One region of the Staphylococcus sp. Marseille-Q1834 genome, then DNA from elsewhere that is predicted to be linked to it. Evidence: predicted binding sites of a transcription regulator. Region 1 holds the regulator's gene; the other holds the start of a gene.
What was found. Region 1 encodes LexA, which represses DNA repair genes until DNA is damaged. Its sites were predicted from a motif close to CGAACATATGTTCG; they were not measured.
Positions count from the first base shown of each region.

Region 2: a site for LexA is predicted at 3,020-3,033, ahead of LIX58_RS04375 (carbohydrate kinase). Genes of this name have one in related genera too.

Region 1 covers NZ_CAKASN010000002.1:154,702-160,026, reverse strand. The annotation lists gene tkt (transketolase) at 1-516, opposite strand, end outside; gene LIX58_RS09925 (DUF896 domain-containing protein) at 616-858, opposite strand; gene sosA (DNA damage-induced cell division inhibitor SosA) at 1,151-1,384, opposite strand; gene lexA (transcriptional repressor LexA) at 1,527-2,150, shown strand; gene LIX58_RS09915 (CAP domain-containing protein) at 2,377-3,396, opposite strand; gene guaC (GMP reductase) at 3,422-4,405, opposite strand; gene rpsN (30S ribosomal protein S14) at 4,562-4,831, opposite strand; gene rpmG (50S ribosomal protein L33) at 5,051-5,200, opposite strand; gene LIX58_RS09895 (catalase) at 5,288-5,325, opposite strand, start outside.
Region 2 covers NZ_CAKASN010000001.1:868,551-873,875, forward strand. The annotation lists gene LIX58_RS04365 (NupC/NupG family nucleoside CNT transporter) at 1-966, opposite strand, end outside; gene LIX58_RS04370 (pseudouridine-5'-phosphate glycosidase) at 977-1,888, opposite strand; gene LIX58_RS04375 (carbohydrate kinase) at 1,872-2,981, opposite strand; gene ccrB (cassette chromosome recombinase CcrB) at 3,138-4,763, opposite strand; gene ccrA (cassette chromosome recombinase CcrA) at 4,760-5,325, opposite strand, start outside.

The DNA of each region.
Region 1 (5,325 bases):
TCCAGCAAAAGAAGCGGCCTCATGAGAGATACCTTCCATTAAGTCGCCGTCAGAAGCTAATACATAAGTGTAGTGATCAACGATATCGATATCTTCTTTATTGAATTTACCTGCTAAATGATCCTCTGCTAAAGCCATACCTACTGACATTGCAAAACCTTGGCCTAATGGACCAGTTGTTACTTCTACACCATCAGTATGTCTGAATTCAGGATGACCAGGTGTTTTTGATCCCCATTGTCTGAACTGCTTAAGTTCTTCTAATTCTAAACTACCAGATACATGAAGAAGACTATAAAGTAAAGCCGAACCGTGACCCGCTGAAAGAATGAAACGGTCTCTATTGAAATAGTCTTTTGATTGAGGATTAAAGTTTAAATGGCGTGTCCATAAAGTGTAAGCCATTGGAGCCGCTCCCATAGGTAGACCTGGGTGCCCAGAATTTGCTTGTTCGATTGCATCAATACTTAGAGCACGAATAGTATCAATGGCTAATTGATCTTTCTCGTTAAACATCTATAATACTTCCCTTCTACTAAATAATCTTTGTTATATTATAACTTAAATATATTGTTTTTGATAAGGAATTAATCTCAAGGGGTTAAACCTTGAATTTTAACCTTTATTATTTTTATTTTCTTCTTGAATTTTTTTCAATTTATCAGGTGTAACGTCGTTTCCTTCTGGGTCTATTACTTTAGTATTTTCAATCTGTTGTTTAAACCCTTTTCTAAATGATTCTAAATAAGCTTTACGTAACTTAGACTGTTCCTTAGCTTCAGCTTCAGTTAATCCTTGTTCTTTTTTCTTTTTAGCTAATTCATTAATTCTATCTATATTTAAATTGTCTTTAGTCAAGGCAATCACTCTCTTTTCGAATAAAATATTTTTATTAATTACTTCATAAAATATACCAAAAATATGTGGGTTAAAAAAGTTTTTGAAAAGCTATTTCTGCCATAACTAACGATTCAAATTATAAATATATGTTTATATTAAATAAACTCGTGTATTGAGTGCTATTACCCCATCAACATACTTTCTAACATTTATTACTTTCCTAAAAATAAAAGCATAAATTCCTTAACTAATTATATAAGGAATTTATGCTTTTAAAATTTTATATATAATTACTCTACACATTAAAAGTTTATTGGACTAACGCGAACACTTTGTAATCTGTTTGTTCTGTATTTGTGTCTTTTATGTTCTTATCGTCACTATTTAACATAGCTTTTTTAGAGATAGTATGATCTGTAATTTCGTACGTTTGTTCCATTTGCGAGCTATGATATAAACTAATGAAAAAAACTAGAAAAACAACGCAAGAGATTACTACAATGGCTATATTGCTAATCAAATTACTAGTATATTTATTAATCATTTATTACACTCCCAGAACATTTGTTTGTATTAACACTTTAACAGAACAGATGTTCCTAGTCAATACAAAAACGAACAAATGTTTGTTTTAATGAAAAATTAATGCTATAATAACGTTAAATAAACATAGGGAGTGCCTATATATGAGAGAATTAACAAAAAGACAAAGTGAAATATATGATTACATTAAACATGTAGTTCAAGTTAAAGGTTATCCACCAAGTGTTCGTGAAATTGGTGAAGCGGTTGGTTTAGCTTCAAGTTCAACTGTTCACGGTCACTTATCAAGATTAGAAGAAAAAGGATATATAAAAAGAGATCCAACAAAACCAAGAGCAATTGAAATCGTGAGTGAACAATCAAATGACTCTATTAATATGGAAGAAACAATATATGTGCCAGTAATTGGTAAAGTCACAGCTGGTATTCCTATTACCGCTGTTGAAAATATTGAAGAATATTTTCCATTACCAGAGCATTTAACTTCTACTCACAATAGCGATATTTTTATTTTAAATGTTGTTGGTGAAAGTATGATTGAGGCTGGCATCTTAGATGGAGATAAAGTCATCGTTAGAAGCCAAACAATTGCAGAAAATGGAGATATCATTGTAGCAATGACTGAAGATGATGAAGCTACTGTAAAACGTTTCTTCAAAGAAAAAAATCGTTATAGATTACAACCAGAAAATAGCACTATGAATCCTATTTATTTAGATAACGTTACTGTTATCGGTAAAGTAATAGGTCTTTATAGAGAATTATAAGTAGCACTTGTTTTCTTAAGTTAACTATCTCTCTTATATATTTAAATATAATAAAGAACTAGAGCTAGTCTTTTTTGACTAGCTCTAGTTCTTTTTTTCAACTGTGTCTTTTTTGTTTAAAATATCTTTCACTTTATCAAGAATGTCTTTTTTATTTTTTGTATTAGTAGTCATATTATCAACTTCCTTATCAATAAAAAGATACCCCAAACATTCAATATTTAAACTACTCACCAGTATAATTTTCAGTCCAATATGGCTGACGATTTTTATTAAAATCTACGCCGACACCTAACGTAGTAAAATCGTTATTTAAAATATTTTTACGATGCCCTAAAGAATTCATTAAACCTTCATGAGCAAAAATACTACTCTTCTGTCCATAAGCGAGATTTTCGCCAGCAGTATCAAATGTGATGCCATCTTTACGCAAACGATCAAATGGCGAATTTCCTTGTAAATCTGTATGATCAAAGTAATTATTTTTAACCATATCTTCACTATGTTTTCTAGCTGTTTGAGCTAGATTATCTGAATAAGTTAAAGTGTTTAAACCGTGTTGTTTACGTTCAGCATTTACTAAATCATAATTTTGATATTCAAAGCTTTTTTCTAAAGCAGAGGATGGCGCGCCGTATTGTTGAGACAATCGATTCTCCATCGCTTCACTAACTTGTAATAGTGCAGTAACACCATTATTGTTATGCTTATCATAAAATACTGTAGAATATACATGATCTTTATGGAAGACATCATATTCATCATCTTTAACTTCGAAACGATATCTTCCTTTAACTACTTCATTTATAGGTTGACCTAAACGTTTTTCAACAACCTCTTTAGGTGTATTATATTTTATTTTCGATTTAGACGTAATAATATTTTGATTACTATATAGTGCGTTGACCTTATTATTTAAATAGCTTACCATAACAAAGTTATTATAGTCGCCATCATAATAAGTAAACCATTTTAATCCATATTCATTCGTGGTCACTCGCTTAGGTTGACCTAAGTGTTTTTCAACTTCGCTTTTAGATGTATTCAATTGTATATTATTAATTGCAAATTCCTGATCTTTCGGAACTTTTAACGTATTATTTTTAACACTAGTATCCCCATTCATCCATTTACTGACTTTAGCTTGAACGTCATTTTGTAAATGAATGAGGGATGGACTTTCGTTGAGTGGCACTATTAAGATAAAGGACAACAATAACAATGAAAATAAAAGAAATTTTTTAATAAGTCACACCTGCCACTTTTTATAATTAACCTCTGTCGCTGTCCCCATTGAAAATTGAATTTCTTACAATGACATAATCTACTGTTGTTAATGATTTTAAATCTTTACCACCAGCATATGAAATTGAACTTTGAAGGTCTTGTTGCATTTCAACTAATGTGTCTTTTAGTGAACCTTTATGCTCTACAAACATTTTTTTACCTTCAACATTTTTGTGTTCACCTTTTTGAAATTCAGAAGCACTACCAAAGTATTCTTTATAACGTTTACCTTCTAATTCAACAGTTTCACCTGGAGATTCTTCGTGTGCTGCAAACAATGATCCAATCATTACCATGCTTGCTCCGAATCTAATAGATTTAGCGATATCACCATGTGTTCTAATTCCGCCGTCAGCAATAATTGGTTTACGAGCAGCTTTGCTACAAATATTTAATGCAGCTAATTGCCAACCGCCTGTACCAAATCCTGTTTTAATTTTAGTAATACAAACTCGTCCTGGACCAATACCTACTTTCGTAGCATCTGCGCCAGCATTTTCTAATTCTCTTACGCCTTCAGGAGTTCCTACATTACCTGCAATAACAAATGATTCAGGTAAGTGTTGTTTAATATGTTTAATCATATTAATAACTGAATCTGAGTGACCGTGTGCAATATCAATAGTAATATATTCTGGTACTAAACCTTTTTCAGCTAACTCTTCAACGAATTGGAATTCATTCTTTTTAACACCTACAGAAATTGACGCAAATAAACCTTTGTTTTGCATTTTTTCGATAAATGGAATACGACCTGCTTCGTCAAAACGGTGCATGATATAGAAATAATCGTTTTCTGCAAACCATTGTGCAAGTTCTTCATTCATAACTGTTTGCATATTTGCTGGTACTACTGGTAATTTAAAAGTTTTTGGTCCGAATTGAACCGTTGTGTCACATTCTGATCTACTTTCAACAATACATTTATTTGGAATTAATTGGATATCTTCATAGTCAAAAATTTTCATTTTAATTTCATAGCCCCTATATAAATTTATTTAACATTGAAAATACGAACAATTTACAAAGCATTTACATAAATCATTCATGATTTTCACCCTTATATACTTTACAACCTTTTATTTATATTGTAAATGGACTAAAGTAGTACTTTTTATAAAAGTTTACCAACTTGATTTTTTCACACCAGGAATTTGACCTTTATGTGCATGTTCTCTAAACGCAATACGAGACATTTCAAATTTTCTCAAAACACCTCTAGGTCTTCCTGTTACTTTACATCTTCTAGTTAAACGCGTTGGTGAAGAATCTCTTGGTAATTTTCTTAAAGCTTCGTAATCACCTTTCGCTTTTAATTCTTTTCTTAATTCGTAATATTGATTAACTAATTTTTCTCTTTTCATTTCTTTTGCGATTTTTGATTTTTTAGCCATAAATGATATCTCCTTTTTACAAATCGTAATAATTACGTTTTATATATTAACACATCTTTTTTCATTTGCAAGTAGTTAAAATTTTAAATTTCAAATTATAAATCACTTTATTAGAATTTTGATGAATAAAAAAAGACTGCTGACAAAATCTTTCTAACTTTGTCAGCAGTCTTAGCTCTTTAATATTATCTTAAAATGTCGTATTTAAAAGATAAGTGATTATTTAGTTTCACGATGTAGCGTGTGTTTGTTTAATCTTGGGCAATATTTCATCATTTCAATACGCTCAGGATTATTACGTTTATTTTTAGTCGTAATATAGTTACGATCGCCACATTCTGTGCAAGCTAATGTTACATTAACGCGCATAATTAACATCCTTTCTTTTACAACTAGGAATTCTTACGATTTAAAATTTTACCACAAGGTTCAATTATGCGCAATTAATATTTTAATTTATTTGAAGTTTTCGTATGTTTCATCTTCTGTAGTTT
Region 2 (5,325 bases), on a different contig from region 1:
TTGAAAATCTAACATTGCTACGAACTCATTTGTAATTAACTTTGTTGCCATAATTGATCCAGCACGTATAGCTTCACTCCATGGAACACCCATAATAAAAGCGATAGGAGCAAATATGTAACCAATCAATTTTTTAAAATCTAGACCGACTAAATCAAATACAATGGTAATTCCTTTCATTAAAGATATAAAAGCTAACAACATTATTGCTACAGTAATAGCAATTTTGAAGCCATCAATAGCACTTTCACCAATCATTTGAAAGAAAGTTGTTTTTTTAACATTTTTTTCTGATTCAGCTTCTACTTCTTTATTATCATTTTTGTAAGGATTAATGACGCTAGCAATTATCAAAGCACTGAAAATATTTAAAACAACTGCAGTAACTACATATTTAGGATCGATCATTTGCATATATGAGCCTAGCATAGCCATACTGACAGCACTCATACCTGAAGTAGTAATAGTATATAACTTTTCTTTTGACAAGCTTGGAATAATATTTTTAACTGTTAAATAAACCTCTGGTTGACCTAACATAGAAGTAGATATTGCGATATAGCTTTCAAGTTGCCCCATATGAGTTATTTTATTAATTATCCAACCTATAATTTTAATTAGAAAAGGTAAAATTTTAAAATAGTTTAACATACCAATTAAAACCGAAATAAAAACTAAAGGTAGTAATACATTTAGAAAGAAATTATAGCCGTTTTTATTTTGTAAATCTCCAAAAACGAATTCAATACCTTCTTTACTAATATTCATTAAACCCTCAAAAAATGTACTCATTGCGGTTAATAAATTAAGACCTATTGATGTATTCATCATAAATAAAACAAGAACAATTTGTATTACTATCATAATCATTGGTTTTTTTATATCTATAGCTTTTCTATTAAAACTAAAAATATATGCAACTAATAAAGCAAAAACTATTCCTAAAAATGTGAAGATTATTGACATAGTCAAGCACCTACATTTTGCTGAAAGCTACAGCTATTTTAGCTCCTAAAACAGCGTTATTTTCTACCAACTTAATATTTGTTTCTAAGCTTTTGCCATCTGTTTTTTCAACGATTGTTTTAAGAAGGAAAGGCGTAGAGTCTTTTCCACTAATTCCATTGGCAATAGAATCTTTAACAGCTTCTTCAATTATAGTGTCAATATAATCTTTAGAAAGTTCATGTTCTTTAGGAACAGGATTTGCAATGACCATTCCACCATGTAAATTTAACTCCATTTTGGTCTTGAAAATTTCAGCTATTTCTGTAGGTTCCTCAACTGAACTATTTAGTTTTAAACCGCTTTCTCTAGTGAAAAAAGCAGGTAGTTCAGTTGTTTGATATCCAATTACCGGAACACCTTTAGTTTCTAAGTATTCAAGCGTTTTAGGCAAGTCTAAAATAGATTTTGCTCCTGCGCATATAACTGTAACATTTGTATGCGCTAGTTCTTCTAAATCTGCTGAAATATCCATACTAGTTTCTACGCCCTTATGAACACCACCAATTCCACCAGTGACAAAAAATGGTATCCCAGCTAATTCTGAACAAATCATAGTAGAAGCAACAGTTGTAGCCCCAATTTTTTTAGTAGCAACTATTTCTGCTAAGTCGCGACGAGATACTTTAGCGACATTAGGACTATTTGCTAGAGTCTCCAAGTCATTTTCGTTTAAACCAATTTTTATTTTCCCATCCATTATGGCAATAGTAGCAGGTGTGGCGCCATTGTCTCGTATTATTTGTTCAACTTTTTTTGCCATTTCAATGTTTTGTGGGTAGGGCATACCATGAGAGATTATTGTAGATTCTAAAGCTACTATGGGACTATTGTTTTTTTTGGCTTCTTCAACTTCTGTAGAAAATTCAAGAAATTTTTTCATTTTTAAATTCCTCCAATTCAATTTCTAATTGTTTTTGATCTAAATTTTGTCTAACAGTGTAATTAGTTTCAACAGTTTTCTTCGAGTTTAACAAAGCTAAGTTAATAATGTCTTCATTAGTATAATTTTTTAGCCAACTATATATTACTGCGCTAGTAAATGAATCACCAGCACCAGTTACATCAACTACATTTTTAGATGAAATTACTGAGTGAAATGATTCTGAACTATTATCTTTGAAAATGAGTGGTTTTAGTCCATTTGTAATAATGACGTTAGACACACCAAGATTAATTAATTTCTCAGCAGCAATACTCATGTCATCATTACTATCAATTTTCATTTTTAAAAAAGTTTCGGTTTCATCGCGATTAATAATTAACCAATCAATTGAATGTAGTGAATTAGGCATATGGATCATTTTAGGTGAAGATACTGGTACAATTACTAACTTAATATTGTTTTTTTCTGCGAATGAAGTGAGGTACTCAATAGATTTTTTGGGTAAATTTAAATCTATTACTAAACATTTAGCTTTTAATAAGATAGATGACTGCTTTGACAGAAATTCAGGTGTAATTTCCTCGTAAATATTCATATCTGCAAAACCATACTGCATATCACCTTTTTTATCTATAATGGCTGTATATGATCCTGTACTTGCATTTTCTATAGGTTGAATATAATTTGTATTCATAAAAGGCTCAGATAGTTTTTTAATTAAACTCCATTCGCTATCATTTCCAGCTGCTGTTAAAAATGTAACATTTTCACCAAGTCTCCCTAAGTTTTCAGCAATATTTCTTGCTACGCCTCCAATCGATTTTGTTGATTTTACTGGATTGGAAGTCATAGATTGTAGATCAGTATCACAATAAAACTTTCTATCAACATTAGCAGCTCCAATACAGATTATGGAATCTTCCTCATTAACAATGTATGCTTTTCCTAATATATATTTCTTTTTTATTAAACCAGATATTATATTAGCTGTGGCTGGCCTTGATAAACCAATACGTTCTGCTAACTCTTGTTGAGTAATAAAAGGATTTTTTTTAATTTCGTTTAAAATAAATTGCTCTTTATTTTTCAAAATAGCACCTCCTTTTAAAGAAACAATAGTTCATAAACAAAACATTTGTTTGTTTCATTCAAAGAGATAATAACATATATACATTTTTGTGTAAACGTTTTCTTGAAGGGTTTTATTTTTTATTCTATTAAAATATAATTATACTCACTTTATTTACTAAATAATAAGATATAGTGTTTGGGACAAAAATAAAGACGAAGTGCTAAGAAGCACTTCGTCAAGTGGATGGTTATTAAATAGTTGTTTGATAATCTCATTATTCAGTTTGAGCGTAACGTAAAATTGCTTCTTATGATGCTCATCTTTTCTTATGTCAATACGATCGATGACCGTCAGATACAATGATTTCAACTGTGATTTCTCTAATTTGTCTATATCTTTAAATATTTTTTGTAGTATGTTGGCAATCATATCAGTATCATAATGTGGAGCTTCCGCTTGTTTATCTTGTTCTAGTTGATGTATTTGATTATTTATTTGATTCAATTCATCTTGGTAGCTAAGTATTGTGGGTTTCAATACGCTATCTAAGTCAGGTGAGTCTTCAATGGTTTTCGTTAGTGTATGCATTTTGGCTTTGACTTCTTCACATTGTGACTGTTTATAGGCGATATCATGATTCAAAGAAGATACGTCTATTTGACTGTTTTCATTTACCTTTTCAACCAATTGCTTCAATACCTTTTTACTTTTGATAATTTCCAATATCTGATCCATAACATATTTTTCTAATACATCTGCTCTAACAGAATTAGCACTACATACTTTTGATCCTTTGTTTCTAAAATTACTACATGAGTAATATCTGATTCTTTTCTTAGTGCCATCCTTTAATGTATTGGTCGTATTACTTGCCGCCATGGCTGCACCACATTCGGGACATTTTACAATCCCAGTCAGTAGATTGGTCCCTTTACCATGAACTTGTGGTTTCTTACGACTCTCTTTGCGTTTAAATTGCACTTTATCCCATAAGTTTCTATCAATAATAGGTGCATGCTTACCATCTGCAATAATTGGTTCTTCATTGAGTCCTTTTCGTCTCTTATCGCTCCAGTGTCTATACTTCGCAAACTGTATCTTTCCAATGTAAAAAGGGTTAGAGATGATGTAGGTAATGGACGAAATACTAAAAGGTTTACCTTTCTTAGTCACATAACCTTTATGATTCAATGCGTTCGCAATCTTACGATAACCATGACCTTTAGCGTATGACTCAAAAATATATTTAACAATATTCGCTTCATGTTGATTGATCATGAGCTCTTTTTTACTGTCAGGTACTTTATCATAGCCTAGAGGTAAATTACCTTGGTAATAACCTTCAATAGCACGTTGTCTTTGGCCATTGTAGACATTTTCTACAATTGTATTTCTTTCAAATTCAGAAAAGCTAGCTAAGATTTGGAGCATTAATTTACCTGTTGAGCTGGCAATTTCTATTTTTTCAGTTAGACTAAAAAATTCGACATTAATCTTATATAATTCTTCGACAATAGTTAATAAATCTGAGGTATTTCTAGCTAAACGATTGGTTTTGTAGACCATAATACAATCTAACTTACCGTCGTTTGCATCTTTTAACATACGTTGTAGTTCAGGACGTTGCGTGGTTTTACCCGATATACCACGATCGGTATATTCATCAACGACTTCATATCCTTGAAATTGACAATACTCTTTAAGTTGATTTAACTGGCTTTGAATGCTGTAGCCGTTCGTCTGGATTTCAGTCGATACACGGGCATATAATCCAATACGTTTCTTTTTGAGTTGTTTCATATTACTTCATTCCTTTCAGGAGTTATTAAACGTGATTGTTCAACGATATTGAGGGGACTATTTTTAAAGTAGATTCCTTGTAATTGTTTAGTTTGAGTTATTGTAATGTCATCAATCAAAGGTGCTATGGTTTCTAATGTCAATTTATCTTTGAGTACATGACAGATTGTTTCGGTAATTTGTTTATGTGAATAATTAGAGTAACGTTCTTCATTTTCAGAGCCAGCGGATAAACGTTTAAACGTTTCGATATCAATTTGATTTTGTGCCAGCTTTTCGATGAGTTGTTCTTGTGTTAGATGTGATTGTCTGTGTTTCATTTGTTGGTGTTTTAGAGCTTTTAGTATTGTCTCATTTAATTTGTCATGAAATGACTGATTGTCACAATATGCTTTACAAATGTTTAGGACCTCTGTTTCAATCATTTGGGCATTGATACCTTTAAATGGACACGTATGATAAGCTTCATTCATATTTTTAGGACAGATATAGTAATGTAGAGAATGATTCTCTTTTTTTATCGTTAAGTTTGTTAATGTTGACTGACAGTAAGGACATTTGA